2 linked regions of the Chondromyces crocatus genome follow. The protein of the gene in region 1 binds, or shares a complex with, the protein of each later gene. Links are inferred from orthologs where the notes say so. Each region holds a gene or a part of one and is shown in the gene's direction. Other genes may lie near its edges.

What was found. The genes of interacting proteins can lie anywhere in the genome.
Region 2: the proteins of trxB (region 1) and trxA are in contact, whole or in part, in a crystal structure (PDB 1F6M), measured with the Escherichia coli proteins. The link is inferred for Chondromyces crocatus from one-to-one orthologs.

Annotation. Positions count from the first base shown.
Region 1 is NZ_CP012159.1:564,920-569,321, reverse strand. Bases 647-3,553 are described here. They hold trxB (thioredoxin-disulfide reductase), read left to right. Parts: upstream 647-1,573; coding sequence 1,574-2,533; downstream 2,534-3,553. Other genes in these bases: CMC5_RS02115 (DUF2085 domain-containing protein), read left to right, coding at 3,495-3,553; CMC5_RS47190 (uracil-DNA glycosylase), read left to right, coding at 2,935-3,492; CMC5_RS02130 (hypothetical protein), read left to right, coding at 962-1,396. In the rest of the region: CMC5_RS02135 (biopolymer transporter ExbD), read left to right, coding at 7-618; more of CMC5_RS02115, read left to right, coding at 3,554-4,007; CMC5_RS02110 (OmpP1/FadL family transporter), read right to left, coding at 4,024-4,402.
Region 2 is NZ_CP012159.1:2,172,797-2,177,059, forward strand. Bases 561-3,328 are described here. They hold trxA (thioredoxin), read left to right. Parts: upstream 561-1,666; coding sequence 1,667-1,990; downstream 1,991-3,328. Other genes in these bases: CMC5_RS08115 (penicillin acylase family protein), read left to right, coding at 561-637; CMC5_RS08120 (polyprenol monophosphomannose synthase), read right to left, coding at 709-1,431; gap (type I glyceraldehyde-3-phosphate dehydrogenase), read left to right, coding at 2,200-3,219; CMC5_RS08135 (phosphoglycerate kinase), read left to right, coding at 3,311-3,328. In the rest of the region: more of CMC5_RS08115, read left to right, coding at 1-560; more of CMC5_RS08135, read left to right, coding at 3,329-4,263. UniProt on the Escherichia coli protein: Participates in various redox reactions through the reversible oxidation of its active center dithiol to a disulfide and catalyzes dithiol-disulfide exchange reactions.

The DNA of each region.
Region 1 (4,402 bases):
AAGGGGATGCCGGAGCTTCTCGTCGATGAGCTGGGACCCTACCTGGGTGGCCGGCGGGTCGATCTGAAGCAGCAAGACGGGGCCGAGAAGCTGGCAAAGGTGGTCAAGGAGCTGCCGATCGAGGGCAAACCAGTGACGCTTCTCGCTGACCGGAAAGCGCGTACGCCCGCCGTGGCGGCGGTCGTCTATGAGCTCGGGGTCGCGGGCGCGCCAAAGGTCCTCATCAAGACCGATGGCCGGGACGACCTTCCAAAAGAGATCGAAGTGACCCCTGAATCTCGCGTGAGTGCGCCGACGACTTGCGCTGTCGCCACCATGGTGCTGGAGGACCTCTCGACGGCGGTCTGGCCTTTCAAAGGAGGTCTGGGCAAGCGGCAGCGCAAGGGCCTGGCAGGGCCGGATCTTTCTCACACGGGAGAGACACTGGAGCGAGAGATCGCTGGCTGTAATGGGAATGTGGCGTTCTTCTCGGGCGACGAACCCATCGTATGGGAGATGACCCATAACCTCGCGGGTACGGTCGTTCAATCCGACAAGAAGAAGAAGATCGAGTCGCTGGTGTTGCTGCGGACCGCGCCCGTCGCCGGTCGCCCCGTGAAAATAGGCTCTGGAAGCTGAGGAGCGGTTTGATGGCGCCACCGACGTGGGGAGCACGAACCACGGCGGCGCAACAGACGTAGACTGTTCCCAAGCGCCACTTCCGTTCACCGACGCATGAGGACCTGTGTCTCCGATAGCCGGCCCCGATGTTGATTCGAACTCGTCGATGGGTGAGGGGCTGCCGTCACATGATGGCGGACCGGAGCCCCCTTCGCCTGAGATCCAGCACCGCCGGGCGGTCCTCCGGGGGATCGTTGCGCTCTTCGTCGGAGCTGCGAGTGTCCTTGCTTTTGTAGCGGTGACGAAAGAGCTGCTTCGGACTGGGGCCCCTGACAAGAGTCCGGACGCCGAACGCGCACCCGTGGCTGCCGACGAGGCGCCGCCAGCGGAGGTGCGCGCGCCTGCTGCGTCGAGCAGCGTCCCTGCTGCGCTGATCAATCCTCCGGTGCCGTCACCGGTAACCGAGGCGCCCACACCCTCTGCGGAGCCGGCGTCGACGGCGGATTCGAAAGGTGAAGCGTCCACCGCTCTGGCGGCAGCGGCACCCGAGGATGCGAAGAAGCTGCAGAAGGAGGCGCTCAGCCTGCTGAATCGGGGCAGGAACGCGGACGCCATCGAGGTCTCTCGAGCGGCCATTGCCGCCGACCCGACCGATGCGCTCTCCTATCTTTACCTGGGCTCTGCGCTGCAGGACTCCGGGAAGTGGAAGGAAGGCATCGCTGCCTACAGCGACTGCGTACGAACGGCCACCAAGGGACCCGTGCACGAGTGCTCGGCCATGGGGGGTCGAAAATAGAGGTGGTCGCCGCTCCGCTTCACCTCGTCTCGGTGCATAGAGGGTCGACGCTCGTCAGATTTCTTCGACGCACCCGGACGGCAGCTCTCCTTCGTGCAGCAACCGTTCCGCTTTCGTGAACAGGGATCAGCGAATGGTCGACGTGCGGGGCCCGCGGGCCTATAAATTCGGGTCACCATGAGTGATTCCGACGTCAGAAACATCATCATCATCGGCTCCGGCCCTGCTGGGTTGACCGCCTGCATCTATGCGGCGCGTGCAAATCTGAAACCCCTCTGCCTCGAGGGGTTCAACGCTGGTGGACTCATCCCTGGCGGCCAGCTCATGTTCACGTCGGATGTCGAGAATTACCCGGGCTTCCCCGAGAAGGTGACCGGGCAGGAACTCATGACCCGCTTTCGTGAGCAAGCGGTGCATCAGGGGACCGACATCATCACCGCGGATGTGACCAAGGTCGATCTGTCCGCCTACCCGTTCAAGGTCTGGGAAGACGACAAGCTCCACCTGGCAAAGACGGTGGTCATCGCGACGGGCGCTCGGGCGAACTACCTCGGCCTGCCCAGCGAGGATGCCCTGAAGAACAAAGGCGTCAGCGCCTGCGCCGTGTGCGATGGCGCGTTGTTCCGCAACAAGGACGTCGCCGTCGTCGGTGGTGGGGACACCGCGATGGAGGAAGCTGCGTACCTGTCAGGTCTCTGCTCGTCGGTGACGCTGATCCACCGGCGCGATGAGTTCCGCGCTTCGAAGGCCATGGTGGCGCGCGTCGTCGCGAACAAGAAGATCAACATCCTCTACAGCAGCGCGGTGGACGAGGTACTGGGGGTCGAGGAAGACTCCGTCACCGGCCTGCGCGTGAAAGATCTGAAGTCAGGCGAGAAGCGTGATCTCCCTGTCGCGGCGATGTTCGTGGCAATCGGACATACGCCGATGACGGAGCTGTTCGTGGGACAGCTCGACGTGCATCCCAACGGGTACATCAAGACGGAGCCAGGCTCGACGCGCACCAGCGTCCCTGGCGTCTTCGCCGCCGGCGATGTGCAGGACTGGACCTACCGGCAAGCGGTGACGGCCGCTGGATCTGGCTGCATGGCGGCGCTCGATGCCGAGCGCTGGCTTGCGGCGCAGGGCGGTCACTGAGCGAGCCCATGATGGAGACGGAGGCGCTTCGCGCGGAGATTGCAGAGCTGACATCGGCAGTACGTGCTTTCTTGGAGTGGCATGCAATCTCCGGGACGACGGGCCTCCCTCCCGCTGAGGAGCTGAAAGCTCTTCACTTCGAGACGCAAGAGCTGACCCAAGCGGCGCCTCCGCGTCAGGAGTCCGCGGCGATTCCAGAGGTGGCGCATCCTTTGTCCGCCTCGCCGTATGAGGTTGAGGAGCCCCCGCAGGTTGCACCGCCAGCAGTACGTCTCCCTCCCCCGGCCGAGGTGGAGCCGGAAGCACGGTCCTCGGCTTCGCCACCCTCGCTCCACGGGGTCGAGCCTTCCGGATCTGGAGCAGCGACCGACGACAGCCTGGAGGGACGACATTCACGCCTTGTGCTCGTTGATCAGGAGGTCCGCGGCTGCCAGCGCTGCGGGCTCCATGCTGGCCGCACCCACACCGTGCTGCATCGGGGAAGTCCGAATGCCGAGATCGTGTTCATCGGGGAGGGTCCTGGTCAGGAAGAAGATCTGAGCGGTGAGCCCTTCGTCGGTGCTGCTGGGCAACTCCTCGACAAGATGATCGTGGCGATGGGGTATGGCCGAGATGACGTCTACATCTGCAACATCGTCAAATGTCGGCCTCCCAAGAACAGGAAGCCAGAGCCCCAGGAGATGGAGGCTTGCAGCCCCTATCTGGCCAGGCAGCTCGACATCGTGAAGCCGCGTGTCATCGTCGCCCTCGGTGCGACGGCAGTGCAGGGGCTCCTTGGGACTGCGGAGGGGATCACCCGGCTGCGTGGAACCTGGAAGCTCTACAAGGGCACGATCCCGCTGATGCCCACCTTTCATCCTGCTTATCTGCTGCGGCAACCGAGCGCCAAGCGTGAGGTGTGGAGCGATCTCAAAGGGGTGCTGCAGTTCCTCGGGCGCGCCGTGCCTGCGCGGAGCTGAGCGTGACCTGCCCCGACCCACAGGTCGGCTTGCGTGATGACTGCATTCCCCGCTCGGAGGCCGCTGCGCGGCGCGAGGCCCAGGCCGTGGTCCTCGCGACGATGCGCATGGGGTTGGTGCTGATCGGCGTTCTCCCGTGGGGGCTCCCGGTCGCCCGCGCCTACTTCGAGCTGGGCGTGGTCGGAGACGCGCTGGACCGCATGTTCGCCCCGATGTGTCACCGGTTGCCTGAACGAACCCTGGTGGTGACGAGTGTGCTGATGCCCGTCTGCAGCCGGTGCGCTGGCATCTTCTCGGGACTGGTCGTGGGGGCGATGATCGCGCGGCCGCTACTTTCCATGCGGACATGGCGTGTGCTGCTCTGCATCGCGAGCGCTGCCATGGTGGGGGACGTGGTCATTCAAGAGCTGGGCATTCGTCCGCTGTCGCACTCAGCGCGACTCGCGACAGGGTTCTCCGTGGGGTACTGCATGGCCGTCGCCTTCGTGACGCACGTCTCCGGAGAGCGGGCGTGACCTGCGGCGCGTCTGTTCAGAACCTCATCGTCCCGCTCAGGCCGACTTCATTGAGGCTGCTCGTCAACCGGCCGCCGTTAATCGCTTGGACACTGCGATAACCAGTCGCCGCATCACCGGAGAGGGCTTTCACTTTGCCCTCGCCCCCGTTGTCCAGCGCGCCAAAAAAGGTGTGCTGGTAAGCCACGGAGAGGTCGATGGGCCCGAGTCGAGCGGTCGCGCCACCGGCCACTCCCAGGCGCCAGCCCAGGTGGAAGTCGACGTTCAGGTAGGCGTCATCCTGTCCCTTCGTCTCGTAGAACCCACCCCCACGCAGTGAGAGCAGGTTGGGGAGGACGACGACGTCTCCGCCGACGCGCACGCCGAACACATCACGCCATGCGTGCGGAATGTCT
Region 2 (4,263 bases), 1.6 Mb from region 1 along the record:
CGCGGTGGTCTTCAATGCGCTGAGCTGGTTCGCCGCGAAGCGGGCCTTCTCGAACGACAAGGCTTACCCGTCGCTGCTCTTCAACGCCGTGCAGGAGTTCAAGCCGAGCGTCTTCATGGGAGCGCTCTACAACCTCCTGGAGGGGCGCTTCCCGAGCTCACCTGCGACCGAGCGCGATCCGCGGCTCTTGCTCCTCGACGCGCTCGTCGACACGTCGGCCTGGATCACCCAGCGGTTTGGCTCACTGGACGCGAGCTACACCTGGGGTGACGTCCACGTCGCCGTCTTCCCCACGGAGTATGGTGGCGAGCTGGAGGTGACGCCGTTCGGTGTCGAGGGTGGAGACGATACGGTGAACGTCTCGCCCGCGCCCTTCTTCCAGGGGGAGCAGGTGCGGGAGCACTTTGGCGCGATCCAGGGCTCGCTCTACCGGATGGTCCTCGGCTTCGGCGACGACAACGTGCCCGAGGCCGTGGTGAACTTCGCGCGAGGGAGCCGCGAAGATCCAGAGAGCCCGCACTTCTCCGATCAGGACGCGAACTGGGTGGCCGGCGACTACGCGAAGCTCCTCTTCAAGCGGGACGAGGTGCTGGCGAACGCCGCGGAGCAGCAGACGCTCGACCCCGTGAAGCGCTGAGAGCGGGCCGGGAGACTTCGGGAGGCGGCCTCGCGCCGCCTCGCCTCCTCTCCTTTTTCACCTTGAAGAGGTCAAAGGCGTCCGCGCGCTGCATCCAGGCGCAGGCGCCAGACTTCGACGACGGCTTCCGCGAAAATCTTGCGGCTCATCTTGGAACGGCCAGCGCGCCGGTCGACGAACACGATCGGGACCTCGACCACACGCAGGCCCCGGCGCAGGGCGCGGTAGGTGGTCTCGATCTGGAAGGAATAGCCGTTGGAGCGGACGCGCTCGAGGTCGATGGCCTGGAGGGCGCGGCGGGTGAACGCCTTGTAGCCCGTGGTGAGGTCGCGCGTGGGCACCCCGAGGATCGTGCGCGCATAGAGGGAGCCTCCCTTGGAGAGGATGTGGCGGCCGGGTCCCCAGCCTTCGACGCCGCCGCCCGGCAGGTTGCGGGAGCCGAGGACGACATCGGCGCCCTGGGCGATGGCTTCGAGGAAGTGGGGCAGGTAGCGCGGGTCGTGTGAGAGATCCGCGTCCATCTCGAAGGCCACGTCGTAGCCCTCGGAGAGCGCGTGACGAAACCCGTCGAGGTAGGCCGTGCCCAGTCCGAGCTTGGCTGGACGATGGAGAGCCCGGACCCGTGGATCGCGGGCGGCCAGCGCGTCGGCGAGCGCGCCCGTGCCGTCGGGTGAGGCGTCGTCGACGACGAGCACGTGGGCACTCGGCACGGCCGCGAGCACCGACTGGGTCAGCTCGGCCAGGTTGTCCCGCTCGTTGTACGTAGGGGTGATGATGAGGATCCGGGGCGGCATCAGCGATCCCGACGGCCCGGCGGCTCTAGCAAATTGCGATCAGGAGCGGAAGCCTCCGCCGGACTGCGGCGCCCTTGCGGACGTTGGATCCGACGGTTAACGTTGTCGGACACGCATGGCCAGCCTTCCGGGGCTGACCCCGACGGTGTCTCCGTTGCCTTGCGCCACGGTGCCGCTGTTCGGTCGCGAGGCGTAACCCCCGCAGCAACTGATCATCACTCCACGGAGAGCTTCGATGGCGAGCCCGAATGTTCATGAGTTCACCGACGAAAACTTCGAGCAAGAGGTGCTGAAGAGCCCCATTCCCGTGCTGGTGGACTTCACCGCCACGTGGTGCGGCCCCTGCAAGCAGCTGGCGCCGATCGTCGACAAGATCGCCGACGACTTCAAAGGCAAGGTCAAGGTCGGCAAGCTCGACATCGACGATGCGCCCACGACCACGGCCAAGTACAAGGTGAAGAGCGTCCCGACGATCATCGTCTTCGAGGGCGGCACCCAGAAGGCGCTGCAGTCGGGGCTGACGACGCGCGACAAGCTCGTGCAGCTCCTCGGCGTCTGAGCCTACGCGCTGGACGGTTCGAGCAAGCGGGGCCCCCCTCCCACCCCGCCGGACCGCCTGCTGCGTCGGGCTCTCCGCCGCGTCTGCCACTTCCGTCACATCCGTTCCCTCCCTGCCACGACAGCGTCCCTTCCGCTCCCCGCGCTTGACCGAGGCGCGGGCCGTGAGTACATCCGCGCGCGGACCCTACAACCCCCCAGGAGTGCGCGATGGCGACGAAGATCGCAATCAACGGATTTGGACGGATCGGGCGCTGCATCGTCCGGGCGCTGTTCGAGCGCAACGTCAAGGATCTGGAGGTGGTCGCGATCAACGACCTCACCGACCCGAAGACCCTCGCGCACCTCTTCAAGTACGACTCCATTCACCGCGAGTTCAAGGCGGCGACGGTGTCGAGCGGCGACAAGCACCTCCAGATCGGTGACCAGCGCATCGAGGTGCTCGCCCTGAAGGATCCGGCCGAGCTGCCGTGGAAGGCGATGGGTGTGGACCTCGTGCTGGAATGCACGGGCCTGTTCACCGACAAGGCGAAGGCCTCGGCGCACCTCACCGCCGGCGCGCGGCGGGTGATCATCAGCGCCCCCGCCAAGAACCACGACGTCACGGTGGTGATGGGCGTGAACGAGGGGGAGTACGACGCCTCGAAGCACACCGTGATCTCGTGCGGCTCCTGCACGACGAACTGTCTCGCCCCGGTGGCCAAGGTGATGCTCGACAACTTCGGCGTGGTTCACGGGCTCATGACGACCGTGCACTCGTACACGAACGATCAGAACATCCTCGACGTGCCGCACCGCAAGGGCGACCTGCGCCGGGCGCGCGCGGCGGCGACGAACATGATCCCGACCAGCTCCGGCGCCGCCAAGGCGCTGAGCGAGGTGATTCCCTCGCTGAAGGGCAAGTTCGACGGGCAGGCGATCCGCGTGCCGACCTACGACGTCTCGGTGGTGGATCTGACCATCCAGACCGAGCGCCCGGTGACCAAGGACGCAATCCACGCGGCGATGAAGGCGGCGGCCGAGGGGCCGATGAAGGGCGTGCTCAAGTACACCGAGGAGCAGCTCGTCTCCGGCGACTACATCGGCGCGCCCGAGTCGAGCGTGTTCGACGCGACGCTGACGCAGGTGCTCGGTGATCGCTTCGCCAAGATCTTCTCCTGGTACGACAACGAGTGGGGCTTCTCGAACCGGATGATCGATCTCGCCAGCCTCGTGGCGTCGAAGGGCTGAGGAGGGCACTTTGAAGCTCACTGGCATCCGGTCGATCGAAGAATTGCTCGAGGCGCCCGAGACCGCGGCGAAGGCGGATCCGCGCGCGGGGGTGGGGGCCGGAGCCGGTAAGGCCGAGGCGCGCCCCGGCGCTGGCGCGGTCGGTGGGCTCGCTGGAAAGCGGGTCTTCATCCGTGTCGATTTCAACGTCCCGTTCGACAAGAAGACGGGAGAAATCACCGACGACGCGCGCATCCGCGAGGCAATCCCGACCATCAAGCTCGCCATGGAAGCGGGGGCGAAGGTGGTGCTCGCGTCGCATCTCGGCCGGCCGAAGCCGGGCAAGCGCGATCTGAGCCTGGTGCCGGTGGGCGGGCGGCTCGCAGAGCTGACCGGCTACGAGGTGCACGTGCCCGAAGAGCTGGTGGGCGATGCGCCGAAGAAGGTGATCTACGACCTGCGCCCCGGCCAGCTCTGCCTCCTGGAGAACCTCCGCTTCGACGAGGGGGAGGAGAAGGACGACGAGAACTTCGCCAAGCAGCTCGCGGAGCTCGCGGACGTGTACGTGAACGACGCGTTCGGGGCCGTGCACCGCGCCCACGCTTCGGTCCATGCACTGCCGCGGCTGATGCGGGAGCGTGCCGCGGGCCTGCTTCTACTGAAGGAGCTGCGCGCGCTGGGGCGGCTCACGACGCGGCCCGAGAAGCCGTATGTCGCGGTGCTCGGCGGGGCGAAGGTCTCGGACAAGATCGACGTCGTGGAGGCGCTGCTCGGCGTGGTGGACACGCTGTGCATCGGCGGCGCGATGGCCAACACGTTCCTCGCCGCGCAGGGCAAGGACACGAAGAAGAGCCGGATCGAGGAGGACAAGCTGCCCCTCGCGCGCACCATCCTGAGCAAGGCGGAGAACCGGGGCGTGCAGATCCTGCTGCCGACCGACGTGATCGTGGCGACGAGCCTCGACGCCGAGGCGGGCTCGGCGGTAGCTGCCGACGCCATTCCGGATGGAGCGATGGCGCTCGACATCGGGCCGAAGACGGTGGCGCTGTTCGGTGAGCCCATCCG